2 regions of the Exiguobacterium sp. s130 genome follow, and region 2 is predicted to be linked to the other one. Evidence: riboswitches for the same ligand, from Rfam matches in the RefSeq annotation. Region 2 holds a riboswitch; the other holds the start of a gene.

Region 1 (8,146 bases), on a different contig from region 2:
GTCAAGCCTCCTGCTTTTCGCATTGACAGCTTATCCACATTGGGTAATCATGAGGGACAGAGAGACTTTTTTGAAAGGGGAGATACCCGATGTCTCAACAATCACTCGAAACCATTGAACTCGAGTTAGCGATCCTGATCCGGCGCTTAACGACGGCGACGGCAGACAATCGTAATTTGGACCGTGCTTCTTATCTCTTACTGCGACAATTAGCGGATTCCGGCAACGTCGGTGTTAAAACACTTGCCCGTGAACTTCAGCTCGATGTCTCGACCGTCAGTCGCCAAGCAGCGGCACTCGATCAGAAGCAACTCGTTGAAAAAGTAAAAGATCCGACAGATGGGCGAGCCTTTTTCTATCATATTACAGATAAAGGACAACAAGAACTCACCATCTACCGAACCGCACGTCTCGCAAGCATCGAACGTCTACTGACAGACTGGCCAGCGGATGATGCAGAAGATTTCGGACGCCTATTGCAACAATTCAATCGCGCCTTGCGCGAACGGTAATGGAATTACACCATAAAAAAAACGGACGCGAAATCGATTGATTTCGTGTCCGTTTTTTCGTCATCATTCATCACGTATGAGAAACCTGGCAAACCGAACGAATTTGCGCGATATGTTCCGGTGAAGTTCTACAACAACCGCCAATCAATCGTGCTCCAGCTTCATACCATGTCTTTGCGATGGCTTGGAACGACGTACACTGATTATTCGTACCTGACCATGTTTTTGCGACCGGATCATAGACCTCACCGGAGTTCGGATAGACGATGATTGGAACACTCGTCAACGTCTTGATGTGACGGATGAAGTCGGTCGCGTAGGATGCTGGAAAACAATTTGCGCCGATTGCTGCAAGTTGCGGATGCTGTCCGATCGTCTCGATGCACGTCGCAAGTGCCGTTCCTTCACTGATGTGCGTCGCATCTTGAAGCGAGAACGTCAGCCAAGCAGATACTTCCGGGAACGCTTCGAGAATCCCGAACAACACGACAGCTTCCTCAAGCGACGGAATCGTCTCGAATGCCAGCAGATCAGCCCCCGCTTCAATCAATGCTTCGATGCGCGGTCTGTGGAAGGCTTCTAGCACATCTGCTGACACACCATAATGACCGCGATACTCAGAACCATCTGCTAAGTAGGCACCATAAGGACCAACTGAACCCGCGATCAATGCGGCACTCTTTCCGCTACGCGTCCGTGCATCTTGCGCTAAGGTAACCGTTTGTCGAATTAACGCTTGTGCTTCCTCGGTCGTGATGTGACGTTGCTTGAATCCTTCGATATTTGCTTGATAGCTTGAGGTGATCGCAACATCGGCGCCCACTTCAAAGTAATCGTGATGGACACGCTCAATCTGTTCCGGTGCTTCGATTAAGAGGCGTGCTGACCAGAGTGGATCGTTCAGGTCGAATCCCTTTTGTTCGAGTTCAGTCGCAAGCGCACCATCTAAAATTAGGAAAGGAACTTCCTGTAATCGTTGATCAACTGGATTTTTGATTCGGGACATCTTCAACACTCCGTTTCTGAGAAGAATTCGTGAACGCATGAACGACATAACAGATCACGATGAATGGGATACCGCAATACAAGGCGACTCGTTGCGTCGGATCAAATCCGATACCAATCAGGGAAATCAAACAGACGACGAAAGCGGCGATCGGTATCAATGGAAAGAGTGGTGTACGATAGACCAATTCGTCGACCATATGCCCTTCGCGGAGGAATTGTTTCCGGAAGCGATACTGCGCAACGCTGATACTCATCCAGACGACGACGACAGCAAGACCGGAAATCGAGACGAGCGCGATATAGACACTTCCTGCTGCATAGATGCTAGAAAGCAAAGCAAGTCCTCCGCCAAGCATGCTGAACAATACAGCTCGAAGTGGAACCCCACTTGGTGTCACCTGGGCGAAGAAGCGCGGAATCATGCGTTCGTTCGCAAGCGACCAAAGCATCCGGGAGGCAGCGTAAAGCCCAGAGTTCGCTGCCGATAAGATCGCTGTCAGAATGACGAAGTTCATCACGTCTGCCGCATACGGAATCCCGATTCGTTCAAACACCGCAACGAATGGACTTTCGAGCACACCCTTCCCTTCCGTTGGCAATAAGACGGCTAATACGATGATCGTACCGACGAAAAAGAGGACGAGTCGCAAAATCGTTGTTCGGATCGCAAGCGGAATCGTCCGCTTCGGATCGACCGCTTCACCCGCTGCGACGCCGATCAATTCCGTTCCTGAGTAAGCAAAGTTCACGGCAAGCATCGTCATGAAGATCGCAAATGCCCCATTTGGAAACAATCCTCCTTCCGTTAAGGAAGAAAAGAATGGTGCCGGGCTACCATCTTGTAATGGGATGAAGCCAACGATCGCTCCCGCACCAAGTAAAATGAAAGCAATGATCGTTACGACCTTAATGGCGGAGAACCAAAACTCGACTTCAGCAAATACGCGGACCTTCAAGACGTTGATACCAAGGATCATCGCAGCGAATAATGCACTGAACACAAAGACTGGAATCGACGGGAACCAACGTTGCATTAAAATGCCTGCTGCCGTGAATTCTGAACCAAGGGCGACCGTCCACGTCAGCCAGTAGAGCCAGGCCACCGTATAACCGGTACCGGGTCCGATATACTTCGTTGCGTACTTATGGAATGATCCGGTTTCCGGCATGTGTACAGCGAGTTCGCCAAGACTTAACATGACTAAGTAGACGACGACGGCTCCGATTAAATACGACAAAATCGTTCCGACACGTCCCGCTTGTTCCAACGTATAACCTGTACTTAAAAATAATCCTGTTCCAATGACGCCTCCTAACGACAGCATGATCAGATGACGTGATTCCATCTTGCGTCGAAACGCTCCGCTCGTTTTCATGAATCCATTTCCTCCTCGTTCCCCCTATTTCAAACAAAAAACGCATCCTCACGGATGCGTCGGTCGACAATTCGGAAATCTTATCGATCGGGTGCAACACCCGCAGGAATTAGCACAGTATCTTTCGACCTGTTGCTGAGGTTTCATAGGGCCAGTCCCTCCACCTCTCTGGATAAGTATGTAATTGTTCCTAACCCTATCAAGTCTTTTCTGAATTGTCAATACAATTCAGAATACTCCTACCAAAAAACATTCCGTATCGTAATGACCCGGAATGTTAGAACACTTTATTTTTTTGCGAATAGATCCGCTGTTTTTAAGGCTGCCCGAACCGCTTTCCGGTTCAATGTTCCTTGCTGATGCTTCATTTTCTTCGTTTGAGCAGCAAGTTGTGCTTTGAGCGCCGCAATTTCTTGATCTTTTTGAGTCGTCGTTGTCTGTTTCTGCAATGCTTTGATTTTCTTATCTTTTTCGGCCAATTGCGCTTTTGCCTGTTTTTGCGCATCCGCGATCTTCTTCTCTTGTTCCGGGAAGAACCGTTCGAAACGGGCGACTGCTTCTTCGAGACTCACGCCAGAAATCGGTTGAACCGGTGGAAGTAGTTCCGCTTGCGCCATTTGACGGTCAAACGGCACATTCTCAGGATAATTCGTCTCTTGGTAAATGTGTTCAAGATCATTCACGTTCAAGAAATCAACGAAGTTGTCGAAGTTACGTGCTTGAACACGTGCCGGACTTTGGAAATCAGCATTGGCTACGACGTCGGATAATTGTGTATCCGCTTTGATGTCGTTCGCCCAAATATGCGTCAACTGATGATAATCCGTTAGTTCGCGCATTCGTGCATCCTTTGGAATGAGGATACTCGGCGTACCCGCAAGCGTTGCTGTGATATTTCCATGCAAGCGCGCACCAAAACTGAGGTCTGCCTGCCCGATGAAATCGAACCATGTTTGTGCGTTCAAGAAGAAACGAACACGATCGTTCATGTAAGCAGGATCCGACATCTTCACCGGATAGTTCGTCACGGACAAATCTGCGATCGGATGCGTTCCTGTATACGTCAATTTCAGTTCCTTCATCCATTGGGGAATGAAGTAATGATTCGGATACTCTTCCATTCCGCGCGTAATGAAATCAAGAACATTTTGTGGTGCTAAACGTGACGAGTTGACCGTAATCATCGACTCGGGCGTAATGTTCGTTTCACGAATATGTAAGTCGCGACCAAACGCGTACATCGAAGGACATCCGATGACACGATGATCAATGCCTTCGCGAAAACCAAGACGCGTCAAGTATTTCGACGTGATTTCCCCACGAAGACCAAGCATGCTTGAGCGCTCAAGTACAGCGCTGACGAATGCTTTGACATCTTCATCGAATGGGAATCCACCGTCTAGATCTGGTTCAAACGGTGCACGTAAGCCTACACCGATGACGACGACTGGAATTTTTAATTTCTTGATAAGGCGGGTGTACTTCCGCAACGTCGGTACGAATTCTTTTCGGAATGCGTCCGCTAACGGAATGACGTAGAGATCGAAGTTGGCATTGATTTCGTCCGCCCGTTCTTCATCGTAATAGTAATAGTCCGGTGTAATCGTCGTTCCTTCTGTCATCAACGTCCGAAAGATACTGTATTGATAAATGAGATTTCCAACGTTTCCTCCAATGGAATTATGTTTCATCAAATAAGGAGCATCGAACTGTTCGAATGGTGTCATACCTGCACGAATAATAATACGTTTCATAATGGATAAACTTCCCCTCTCGTCTGCTTCATTCGTCCTTGCAAGAAAAAATGCGGAAAAATATATTATCACTTTTTTTCAATCTCATTAACAATAGATGAACTTTATTTCGGAAGTCAACGATTCTTAGGGGAAACAGGTCTTTCGTCATCAAAACGAAACATTTGTACCACTCCATTATTTTTCTAAAATAGAAAAATGCAACTATTTAATCGTTCCAAGATACATGCGTAAGTTTGCTTCGACTAATTTTAAAGCTCTGAACCGTTCTGTCGAAGTGGGTTTTAACAAGGCGCTGAAAAAATGTTCCACTTCGACTGGCTGACCTTTTTCCATATCGCGCAACATCGACGATTTCATCGTATCTTCCATCGCATCCATCTGCTTCAATAGCACCGTTTCTGTATCGTCATTGAAGACCGCGCCCTGTTCTTCCATCGCCTGTTTCGCTTCGTTCATGACGTCTACAATCATCTGACGCCCGACAGCTTCTTCCCGAATCGAACCGATCGCTGAACGAAATAGTGTCGTCACACCCGCAAATGTCGAAATAAAAAGATACTTTTGCCACATGTCATCCATGATATGCATCGAGTACGCCATCGGTGCCTTCGCTTTCGCAAAACGTGTTGCGATCTCCTGCAAACGAGCTGTTGGTTTGCCGGTTCGTGAGCCAAACAACAGTCGATGTGACGGACTCGTCTGTAAAATGCGTCCTTCTGCATCAAGCGTCGATTCAATGAAGCAAAGACCGCCCAGTACACGCTCTTCTCCAAAGACTTCTGTTAACCGACGAATATGTTGCATGCCATTCAATAAAGGAATGATATACGTCTCGTTCGAAACGAATGGCGTAAGATCCTTTAAGACATCATCTAAGTGATAGGCTTTCGTCGAAAGCAAGATGACATCAAATGCACGATCCGGTCGCATGTCTCGTGTCACTAACTGAGGCGTGATCGTGATATCGCCATGAGGACTAGTGATCTGTAGACCTGTTTTTTGTAATTGTTCATATCGCTTCGGACGGACGAGAAAGGTCACCTGTTCACCTTGCTCCGCAAGACGGCCCCCGAAATAACCTCCGACTGCTCCTGCACCTACAACTAAAATATTCATATGTACTATCTCCTCCTTACCCGTTCTGATTATTGATTACTCCTTCACCCTAACATATTTGGAATCGATTTCCTGATTGCCAGTTGAATCGTTAAGATTTAAGTGAAGCGTTTGCATTTTAGAAAAAAACGTATATACTAACTTGTATACAAGTATACTCACTCTAGAAATTAGGTGATTTTATGTCAGAACTGTTATACCCCTTGAAGTGGTTGTCAAAAGCTTCTGCCGGAGATCGTGTCGCGCACGAACTACGAATGCGGATCATTTCAGGAAAAAATGAAAGCGGTACCATTTTATCCGAAAACAAAATAGCCTCTGATTTTTCAGTCAGTCGCTCACCTGTCCGTGACGCGTTAAAGGTGCTTGCAGCCGAACAGTTGATTCGTCTCGAACGAATGGGGGCGGTCGTCGTCGGTTTATCCGAGCGCGACATTCAAGAAATCTATGATGTCCGGCTACTTATCGAAACGTTCGTCTTCGAGCGACTTGTTAAGGTCGAACGGGCAGAACTCGTCCGGGAACTCAGTAAGATTCTCGAAATGATGAAGGTTGCCATCAAATACAAGGATGCCGATGAATTCTCCTTCCAGGATGTACTGTTTCATGAAACAATCATCCGCTCGATTGATCATGGATATGTCAGCATGATTTGGCAAAATCTCAAACCAGTCATGGAAAGTTTCATCCTCCTATCGATGCGGGTACGATTCGAGGAAGACATCGAAGACTTTGAACGCATCCTCGCGAACCATGCTTTGTATATCGAAGCGATCGAGACAGGAGATCGTGAACGGATGGTTGCTTCCTTACATCAGAACTTTGATGATGTTCAGGAAGTCGAAGATCTCTGGAAAACGCAACAAATGATGTCGAAAGGAGTCGATTCACATGACTGAATACATGTTAGGCGTCGATATCGGAACGACGAGTACGAAAGCAGTCTTATTTACGACAAAAGGAGAGGTCATCGGACAAACGAACGTCGGTTACCCACTCCACACACCAAACCGTTCGACGGCGGAACAGGATCCGGAAGAAATTTTTGATGCCGTACTCGAATCCATCCGATTGATCACGAAACGTCATCCGAGCATGCCACCGAAGTTCGTCGCGTTCAGTAGTGCCATGCACAGTTTGATTGCGATGGACGCACAACATCAACCGTTGACTGCCTGCATCACATGGGCGGACAGTCGGAGTGAAGCATGGTCGAACAAGATTAAGGAACAATATGGTCTCTCGATCTATCACCGGACCGGGACACCGATTCATCCGATGTCACCGCTTAGCAAAATCAGTTGGCTCGTCGAAGATCGTCCGGAGCTCCACGCTCAAACGAAAAAGTATGTCGGGATCAAGGAGTTCGTGTTCCAAAGACTGTTCGGAACATATGTCATCGACCACTCTCTCGCTTCAGCAACTGGTCTCTTTAATATTCATGAATTAGGTTGGGATACGGGCGCACTGCATGTCGCGGGTATCGATGCAAGCTATTTATCGGAACCCGTACCGACAACGACGTCATGTACCGGACTCAATACTGATTACGCACGACAAATGGGACTATCCGTCGATACGCCGTTCTTAGTCGGCGCCAGTGACGGTGTCCTCTCCAATTTAGGTGTCAACGCGATTCGCAAAGGGGAAATCGCGATCACGATCGGAACGAGCGGTGCCATCCGAACGATCATTGATCGTCCACAGACGGATGAAAAAGGACGAACGTTCTGTTACGCACTGACCGAGGACCACTGGGTCATCGGCGGCCCCGTCAATAACGGTGGAATGGTCTTACGGTGGATTCGAGACGAACTCGCTTCAGCAGAAGTCGAGACAGCAAAACGCCTCGGCATCGATCCGTATGCTGTCCTGACGAAGATTGCCGAACGCGTCCGCCCGGGGTCCGACGGTCTGTTGTTCCATCCTTACTTGTCCGGTGAACGAGCACCGCTATGGAATCCGGACGTCAGCGGTTCATTCTTCGGTTTGACGCTCTCACACAAAAAAGAGCATATGATCCGGGCGGCACTAGAAGGCGTCATCTACAATCTGTATACCGTCTTCCTCGCACTCGTCGAATGCATGGATGGTCCTGTGACGCGGATTCAGGCAACCGGTGGGTTTGCCCGGTCCGAAGTCTGGCGCCAAATGATGGCGGACATCTTTGAATCAGAAGTCGTCATTCCGGAAAGTTTTGAAAGTTCATGTCTTGGTGCTTGTATTCTCGGACTGTATGCGACAGGGGAAGTCGATTCGTTCGAAGTCGTCTCTGAGATGATCGGGGAAACGCATCGCCATGTACCAAATGAAGAAGCGATGCATGAATATCGTCAGCTCTTACCAATTTTCATTAGTCTAGCGCGGACATTGTCTG
Region 2 (8,146 bases):
AACTCCTTCCCGTCGAGACGGATCGTTCCTTCGTCCGCCGTTTCCGCTCCGGATAAGACTTTCATCAACGTCGACTTACCGGCACCATTCGCACCGACAAGCGCGTGGATTTCACCGGATTTCACTTCAAACGAGACTTGTTTTAAGGCTTGCACTCCTGGAAACGCCAGTGAAATCCCAGTCATCTTCAAGTGATGATTGGTAGACGTCATTGTTTTTTATGGACGTCACGCAACCGGTCCATCCACGGTTCATTGAATTTGTCCGATGTACTCCATCCTTTGATAATCGTATCGAGATTGTACATCGTCGTATCCTGCTTCAACGCCTTCTGCTCCACAAGTTTCGCATCGAGATCAAAGCTATCCGGCGTCTTCTCGCCAGCGATTTTCTTAGCCAGTAATCGCATGTCCGTTTGTCCAATCAAGAATGGATCCACCGCACTCGTCGAGACCCAGTTACTGCCTTTTTCACGCATCAGGTTGATATCCTGATTCGAGACATCGATCGAGATTAGCGGGATTTCTTGACGTTTATTATCCTTGAGCGATTTGTAAGCCCCTTTTGCGACTTCATCCCACGCTCCCCAAACCGCATCAATGCTTCCTTTCGGATATTTCGCGAGAATCGCATTCATCTTCGTTGCGATATCCCCTTGGACATCTTGGAAGTTTGTCGGTCCAACCGTCTCAAGCGTTTTGATCTTACCGTCTGCTTCGTACGTCTTATAGATTTCCTGACGACGATCGAGCGGGGCAAAACCTGGTCCGAACCAAAGTTTGATGACACGGACCGGCTTTTTGTCCGTCACCTTCGTCACTTCATCAAGCGATAGCTTCGCGAGTTGATGATCGTTTTGGAATGTTTCCGTCACACCTTTTAACGCCGTTCCTTTTTTCTTCGTGACCGTATCGAACGTCACGACCTTCAGCCCTTTGTCGACCGCTGGTTTAATCATGTCATAGGCGTAGTCTTCCTTACCATGCGAGATGATGAGCCCATCATAATCTTGCTGAATCGCTTGCGCGACCAGCTCCTTGAACTTGACGTCGTTACCTTCCGAAATAAACGTGCTGACTTTAAAGCCAAGCGCTTCGCCTTCACTTCGTGCGCCATCAAGGAATTGTTTCGTATGGTCGTCCGATGCTAGGTTGCGGATGACGGCGATCTTGACGTCCGATTGAACCCCTTTTGGTACATCCTTGACGACCTTCGTCGTCGTGGCTTCTCCATTCGCACAAGCCGCTAGTAACAGTGCCGGTGCTAGGACGGCGTAAGCTAATTTTTTCATGACATATCTCCTTATCCGAGGGGTTGAAGCCCTGTTAATTGTTCAATCGTTTCTTCATTCGGTTGCGTGATGACACCAAGTTCGGTAATGATGCCCGTGATCAATGTGTGTGGTGTGACATCAAACGCCGGGTTGAAGACAGCGACGCCTTCCGGTGCTGTCGCGACACCTTGGACAGTCGTCACTTCCTGCGGATCACGTTCTTCAATTTCGATCGCGTCTCCGGAAACAAGTGAGAAATCAAACGTCGAGAGCGGTGCTGCGACGTAAAACGGAATACCGAAAGCTTGAGCGAGTAATGCTAGTTGGAACGTTCCGATCTTATTCGCCGTATCTCCGTTGCGTGTAATCCGGTCCGCCCCGACGATCATTGCATCGATCTGTTTTTCTTTCAGCGTATGGGCGACCATGTTATCTGTAATTAGCGTGACATCGATGCCGGCACGTTGTAGCTCCCATGTCGTCAGTCGTGCTCCCTGCAGTAATGGTCGCGTCTCACTCGCAAAAACAGATAATTCAATGCCGCGTTCTTTTGCGATATAGAATGGCGCAAGTGCTGTTCCATAAGCAGCGGTCGCAATCGATCCAGCATTACAGATCGTTAGGATCCGGTTGCCTGACTGGAACAATTCCAGTGCATGAATCCCGATTTGACGTGACGTCTGCGCATCCTGGTCGTATAAGGCAATCGTTCGCTGCTCGAGCCGTTCGCGGATCTCTTCTACCGACGTCCCGTCTTGAATGATTGGATTCAATTGATCAAGGACATTTCGTAAGTTAACAGCCGTCGGTCGTGTCGCGAGTAACGTCGCTGATGTCTCAAGCAAGGCTTGCTTATAGATCGACAGTTCTGCTTCAAACCGGTACGCCTCTTGAACGAGTACGAATCCGCCAAATAAACTGATAGCAGGCGCCCCTCGGACGCGCAGTTGTTTAATCGCTTCGACCGCTTGTGCAAGATCGGTAATGACTTCATAGTGTTCTTCCTGCGGTAGACGTGTCTGATCGAGAATCGTCAAGACACGATCTTCATAACGAATACTTTGAACGAATGTACTCATCGGCTAAGTTCCTCCGTTACGTCGAAGTTTCGCAAATCATCAAATGTCCGACATTCGGTCCGACGTTTGATTAACGCCGATCCTAAACGTAAAGCATGTTGTTTTCGTTCTAGTCGTTCCGTCATAGAACTAATCGTTTCTAAATCAGCGACCGGTGCGAGTCCGATCGTCCGACGAATCAGTTCGCAACCGGCAAAGCCGAGTGCATCCTGCAGAATCGTGCTCAGTACATCGTCGACGAGTCCCGATGTCCGGAATGGTTCGACGGCTTCGCGTTCCCATAAGGCACGGAACGTCGAAGCGAACGTCAGCCAGAACGTATCGATGTCGCGAATCCGGGCATCACGAAGTGCTGAATAATCCGGGTATGCTGCAAAGAATAAGTGGGCGATGAACTGTCCGACATCAAATCCGAATGGACCATAAAAGGCGAATTCTGGATCGATGACTTTCGTTTCCGTTGCCGAAGCAAAGATGCTTCCTGTATGTAGATCGCCGTGTAACAACGCATCTCCTTTCGTGATGAAAAGCGCTTCGAGTTTTGCGACTTCGCGTTTCAACTCATCGTCCGCCCATAGACGTGCCACCTCTTCTTCAAGCCCGGCTTCAATCTCGTTCGTCTCCGCGTCATGAAACGGATCCGTGAAGATTAATTTTTCCGTGATGTCGCACATGTCTGGATTGTAGTACGTTCGGGCGACACGTTTCTTTTCAACCGGACCAAGCGCAAAGTCCGATGTATGGAATAACGTCCGAGCGAGATAAGAACCGATATGTTCCGCAAGCAACGGATACTGTTCACCTGCGAGTAAACCACTTCGAACGATCGTCAGATGTGAAAGATCTTCCATGACCGTATATGCCTCTTCATGACTAGCATGAAAAACACGTGGCACGAACGGTACGGCATGCCGTGCGAATTCACGGAGTGCGGATTGCTCGATCCACGCTCGTTCGAGCGATAACGGCCAGCTCTCCCCGACGACCTTCGCATATGGTAATGCTTGTTTTAAAATCAAGCGATGTTCGCCTTCTCGAATCCGAAAGACGAGGTTGAGGTTCCCGTCGCCAATCTCTTCTGCTTCGACGGCTCCATCGCCGATCAGTCCTAATGTCCGAACACAATCAATCGCGTCCTGTTCTGTGAATGCTTTATATGTCATCTCAGTTTCCCCCTATGTGATACACGAAAAAGCGCCTCTTTTCGTCATCGAAAAGAGGCGCAGAAAAGTCACTGCGTCCTCTTATCTCTCAGACGAAACGTCTGTTGGATGTAGCACCGTGCCCAGTGGTCGGTTGCTGCGGCGTCATCGGGCCAATTCCCTCTGCCAACTCGCGATAAGAGTCGTATGTAGTTGTCGTGTGTGATATTGATTTGAATCTTACGCAATCGACTTCCTCGCTGTCAAATCGAAATCAAGCAGAAACGGATATCATTTTTAAGTCATCTATAGAAAGAGTATTTTCAAAAAAATAAATTTTCTAAAAATAGTTTGACAAGTGGCGATTCTCATGTAAAAATTGCAATTAGATTTCACAATTTCATCCAATTCTTATCAAGAGCAGACGGAGGGACAAGCCCTACGATGTCGCAGCAACCGACCTTTTGGCACGGTGCTAATTCTTGCAGCTACTAAGCTGACAGATAAGAGTCCACGTTCGAATCATTCATGGTCTCTTGTCGCTGACGAGAGACCATTTTTTTGTTGAAGGAGGAAAGACATGGCTTATATCACTGCTACTTATCAATTGACTGCCCGTGATCGACTCGAGCAGCGCGCTGAACAACTCGCGCTTGGTCTGACAGTCGGTTCTTGGACGGAACTGAATCATCTCGAACAACAACAACTTGCCTCGTTCAAAGGGGAAGTCGTACATACCGAAGAGCGCGATGGCAAAGGATATATCACGATTCGTTACCCGGAACATAACGTATCGCGCGACTTTTCTGCGATTCTGACGACCGTCTTCGGGAAACTCTCACTCGACGGTGAAATCAAATTAACGGAATTGCTACTACCCGATACATTTACGTCGGACTTTCCAGGTGCAAAGTTCGGGATCGAAGGGGTCCGTTCCTTGATCGGTGTCGAAGATCGCCCACTATTAATGAGCATCTTCAAAGGAGTCATCGGACGCGATTTATCGTTCCTTCGTGATCAACTCGAAGGACAACTCGCTGGTGGGATCGATCTCGTCAAAGACGATGAGATCCTATACGACAATCCATTGACACCAACGATTGACCGGGCACGGATCGGACGTGAGGTCATCGATGCTCACTTCCAACGGACCGGTAAACGTGCGTTATATGCGATCACACTCAGCGGTCCTGTCTTTACGCTCAAGGATCAAGCCAAGCGATTGATTGATGCTGGAGCGACTGCTTTCTTGCTGAATACCTTCACATACGGACTCGACGTCTTACGCGAACTGGCAAGTGATCCGGAAATCAACGTTCCGATTTTCAATCATCCGGCATATAGCGGTGCGTTGATCGCTAGCCCGAATCACGGAGTCGCAGCTCCTGTCTTACTCGGCACATTACCGCGCGCTGCTGGAGCAGACTTGACGCTATTCCCGTCTCCTTACGGCAATGTCGCTTTGCCAAAGGATGTCGCCCGTGGTATCGCGGTCGAAGCGACCCGTCTCGGTCAGACGAAATCAATCTTCCCGGTTGCTTCAGCCGGTATTCATCCTGGACTCGTCGCTCAACTCGTACGAGACTTCGGGATCGATTCCGTCATCAACGCCGGCGGCGGCGTACATGGTCATCCGCAAGGTGCTGCGGCTGGTGTCATTGCTTTCCGTCAGGCACTCGATGCGGCACTCGCAAATGAATCCCTATCGACGGCAGCATCGCGTCATGAAGAATTACGAATTGCCCTCGACGCTTGGGGGATCAAGTCATGACCGTACGGATTCTTTGTGACTTCGACGGGACGGTGACGACACAGGATAACATCATCGCACTCATGCAGGCATTTGCGCCAGCGAGTGACTTCGAACCGTTAAAACGCGGTGTACTCGACCGGACGTTATCGATTCAGAGTGGTGTCGGGCAAATGTTCGCACTTCTGCCGTCTGACGGAAAAACAGCCTATCTTGACTTTTTGTTGGAGCGTGCAGTCATTCGCGACGGATTTTCGGAGTTACTGCAGTACAGTCGTCGTCAAGGCATCGATTTTTCGATCGTCAGCGGTGGAATGGACTTTTTCGTCGAACCAATCTTAGCGCCATTCCTCGACCAAGAACAGATTTACTGTAACGTCGCTGATTTTAGTGGTCCATTCGTCCATATCGATTGGCCAAACGCCTGCGATACCCATTGCACGAACGGGTGCGGCTGTTGTAAAACGTCCGTTGCCCGGACACTACGTAAAGACGGTGACGTCATCATCGTCATCGGCGACTCGGTGACGGACTTCGAACTCGCAAAACAAGCGGATCGTGTCTATGCCCGTGATTATCTGATCACGTTGTGTGAAGAGAACGATATCGCCTATACACCGTTTGAGACGTTCCACGATATCGTTCATGATTTAACACGAGCGGAGGTGACAACATGACATTCATGCGACGGTATGAAGAGCTACGCGCCATCAAACAAGAGCTTGCGGCGCGCGATTGGTTCCCTGGTACGAGTGGCAATCTCGCCATCCGGACATCCGGTGTCCCGGTTGAATTCCTTGTGACGGCAAGCGGAAAAGATAAACGACAGACGACTCCTGACGACTTCGTTCATGTCGATGCGACCGGTCAATTGATCGGTGAGCAATCCGGGCGTCCTTCTGCTGAGACATTGCTCCATGTCGAAGTGTTCAACCGAACGAACGCCGGATGTTCCCTGCATGTCCATACGATTGCGAACAATGTGATTTCGGAGTTATATGGCGATCAAGGAAGTATCACCTTCTCCGGTCAAGAAATCATCAAGGCACTCGGTCACTGGGAAGAAGATGCGACGGTCACGGTGCCGATCATTCCGAATCACGCGGACATCCCGACACTCGCTGCTGCTTTTGCACCGCATGTCACAGCGGACAGCGGTGCCGTCCTGATTCGCAATCACGGAATCACGGTCTGGGCACCGACCGCCTTTGAAGCAAAGAAACACCTCGAAGCCTTCGAGTTTTTATTCAACTATACGTTGACGTTGCAATCATGCCGTCAATCTATCTATTAAAAGGAGGAATCATCTCATGGCAACAGTCTTATTCCAAGAAACAAACACACGGTATACGGATCAAACGGAAGTCGCTGACTTCCTCGCATCGCGCGGCGTTCTTTACGAACAATGGGACGTCTCAAAACTACCAGCACCTCTCGTCGAGAACTTCACACTGACGGATGCCGACAAACAAACGATTCTCGATACGTTCGCTCCAGAAATCAAAGACGTATCAGAACGTCGTGGATATCAGACAGCTGATATCATTTCACTTTCGGATACGACACCGAACCTTGACGAGTTGCTCGTCAACTTCCAGAAAGAACATCATCACACGGATGATGAAGTCCGTTTCATCGTCAGCGGTCACGGCGTCTTCGCGATCAAAGACGAAGAAGTCGGCTACTATAACATCGAACTCAATCCTGGTGATTTGATTTCTGTTCCTGTCAATACACGCCACTACTTTACGCTCCAAGAGGATCGGAAAGTCGTCGCTGTTCGAATTTTCGTCACGACGGATGGTTGGGTTCCAATTTACGAGAACGAGACATCCACGGTCTCTTAAGAACGACAAAAGCGTTGATTTCTTCTATATAAGGAGAATCGGCGCTTTTTCTTATCTCACAAACATATCACTACATCGACACGTAACAGATATAATGAGGGAAAAGCGATTGGGGAGTGAGCAACATGCATATTCGTCCTGTAACGGAACATGACTTACCCGCTGTTCTATCCATTTATAATGAAGGCATCGAAGACCGAATCGCAACGCTTGAGACGGATCGAAAAGATTTATCGTTCATGACCCAGTGGTATGCAGAGCGTACGCATCGCTACGCTGGATATGTCGCAGAAGATGAGACAGGTGTCCTCGGCTTCATTTCTCTTGATCCGTATAACCCGCGTCCTGTCTATGCGACAGTTGGTGAGATTTCCGTCTACATTACTCGAACACATCGCGGACAAGGGATCGGGACACAGTTGTTAGAAACTGCCGAACAACATGCGCGCGATCATCAGATGCATAAGCTGATCCTCTTTACCTTCCCGTTCAATAAAATCGGACAAAAGCTCTACATCCGTTCCGGATTCCGGATTGTTGGGACATTTAAGGAACAAGGTCGCTTGAACGGCGAATACGTCGACGTCATGGCGATGGAGAAACGCTTACGATAGGATTCATTGAATGCCAGACGGGGAATAGTCAATCCGAGTCATTGAGAGAGGATGAACCTAATGGATATTCAACAAATTCGTAATACAACGCTTGTCGTCACGTATGCCAATCAAGTTTTACTGATCGATCCGTTTCTCGGCGAAAAAGGCAGTTTACCTCCTTTCGGTCAAACGCCGAATGCCGTCGCCAATCCACTCGTCGACTTACCGGTCGATGTTAAGACACTGCTCGATCCTGACGCTGTCTTCGTCACGCATCTGCATGCCGATCATTTCGATGATGCTGCAAAACAATTTCTACCCAAGCATTTGCCATTCTATGCGCAGCAAGAAGAAGACGCACGGCAAATCCGAGAAGCCGGCTTCACGAACGTCTCTTCCTTCGATTCCGGTGTGACGATCGGTGATATCCAGGTCCATCGAACAGGTGGACAGCATGGT

The links. Region 2 has a riboswitch for S-adenosylmethionine ahead of mtnK (S-methyl-5-thioribose kinase). Riboswitches for the same ligand answer to the same signal wherever they lie in the genome.
Region 1: linked by a shared signal. The riboswitch ahead of HZS85_RS13975 (amino acid permease) and the one ahead of mtnK (S-methyl-5-thioribose kinase) in region 2 are both predicted to bind S-adenosylmethionine.

What each region holds. Positions count from the first base shown of each region.
Region 1 is NZ_JACSNI010000006.1:62,738-70,883, reverse strand. Features, by position in the region: gene HZS85_RS13985 (MarR family winged helix-turn-helix transcriptional regulator) at 90-512, shown strand; gene mmuM (homocysteine S-methyltransferase) at 583-1,518, opposite strand; gene HZS85_RS13975 (amino acid permease) at 1,493-2,896, opposite strand; SAM riboswitch class I at 2,974-3,075, opposite strand; gene HZS85_RS13970 (polysaccharide pyruvyl transferase family protein) at 3,184-4,650, opposite strand; gene HZS85_RS13965 (ketopantoate reductase family protein) at 4,855-5,769, opposite strand; gene HZS85_RS13960 (GntR family transcriptional regulator) at 5,952-6,668, shown strand; gene gntK (gluconokinase) at 6,661-8,146, shown strand, end outside.
Region 2 is NZ_JACSNI010000004.1:25,340-33,485, forward strand. Features, by position in the region: gene HZS85_RS11140 (sugar ABC transporter ATP-binding protein) at 1-212, opposite strand, end outside; gene HZS85_RS11145 (sugar ABC transporter substrate-binding protein) at 209-1,291, opposite strand; gene mtnA (S-methyl-5-thioribose-1-phosphate isomerase) at 1,303-2,352, opposite strand; gene mtnK (S-methyl-5-thioribose kinase) at 2,349-3,515, opposite strand; SAM riboswitch class I at 3,594-3,697, opposite strand; SAM riboswitch class I at 3,903-4,004, shown strand; gene HZS85_RS11160 (2,3-diketo-5-methylthiopentyl-1-phosphate enolase) at 4,075-5,265, shown strand; gene HZS85_RS11165 (2-hydroxy-3-keto-5-methylthiopentenyl-1-phosphate phosphatase) at 5,262-5,921, shown strand; gene HZS85_RS11170 (methylthioribulose 1-phosphate dehydratase) at 5,918-6,538, shown strand; gene HZS85_RS11175 (1,2-dihydroxy-3-keto-5-methylthiopentene dioxygenase) at 6,555-7,091, shown strand; gene HZS85_RS11180 (arsinothricin resistance N-acetyltransferase ArsN1 family A) at 7,217-7,705, shown strand; gene HZS85_RS11185 (MBL fold metallo-hydrolase) at 7,766-8,146, shown strand, end outside.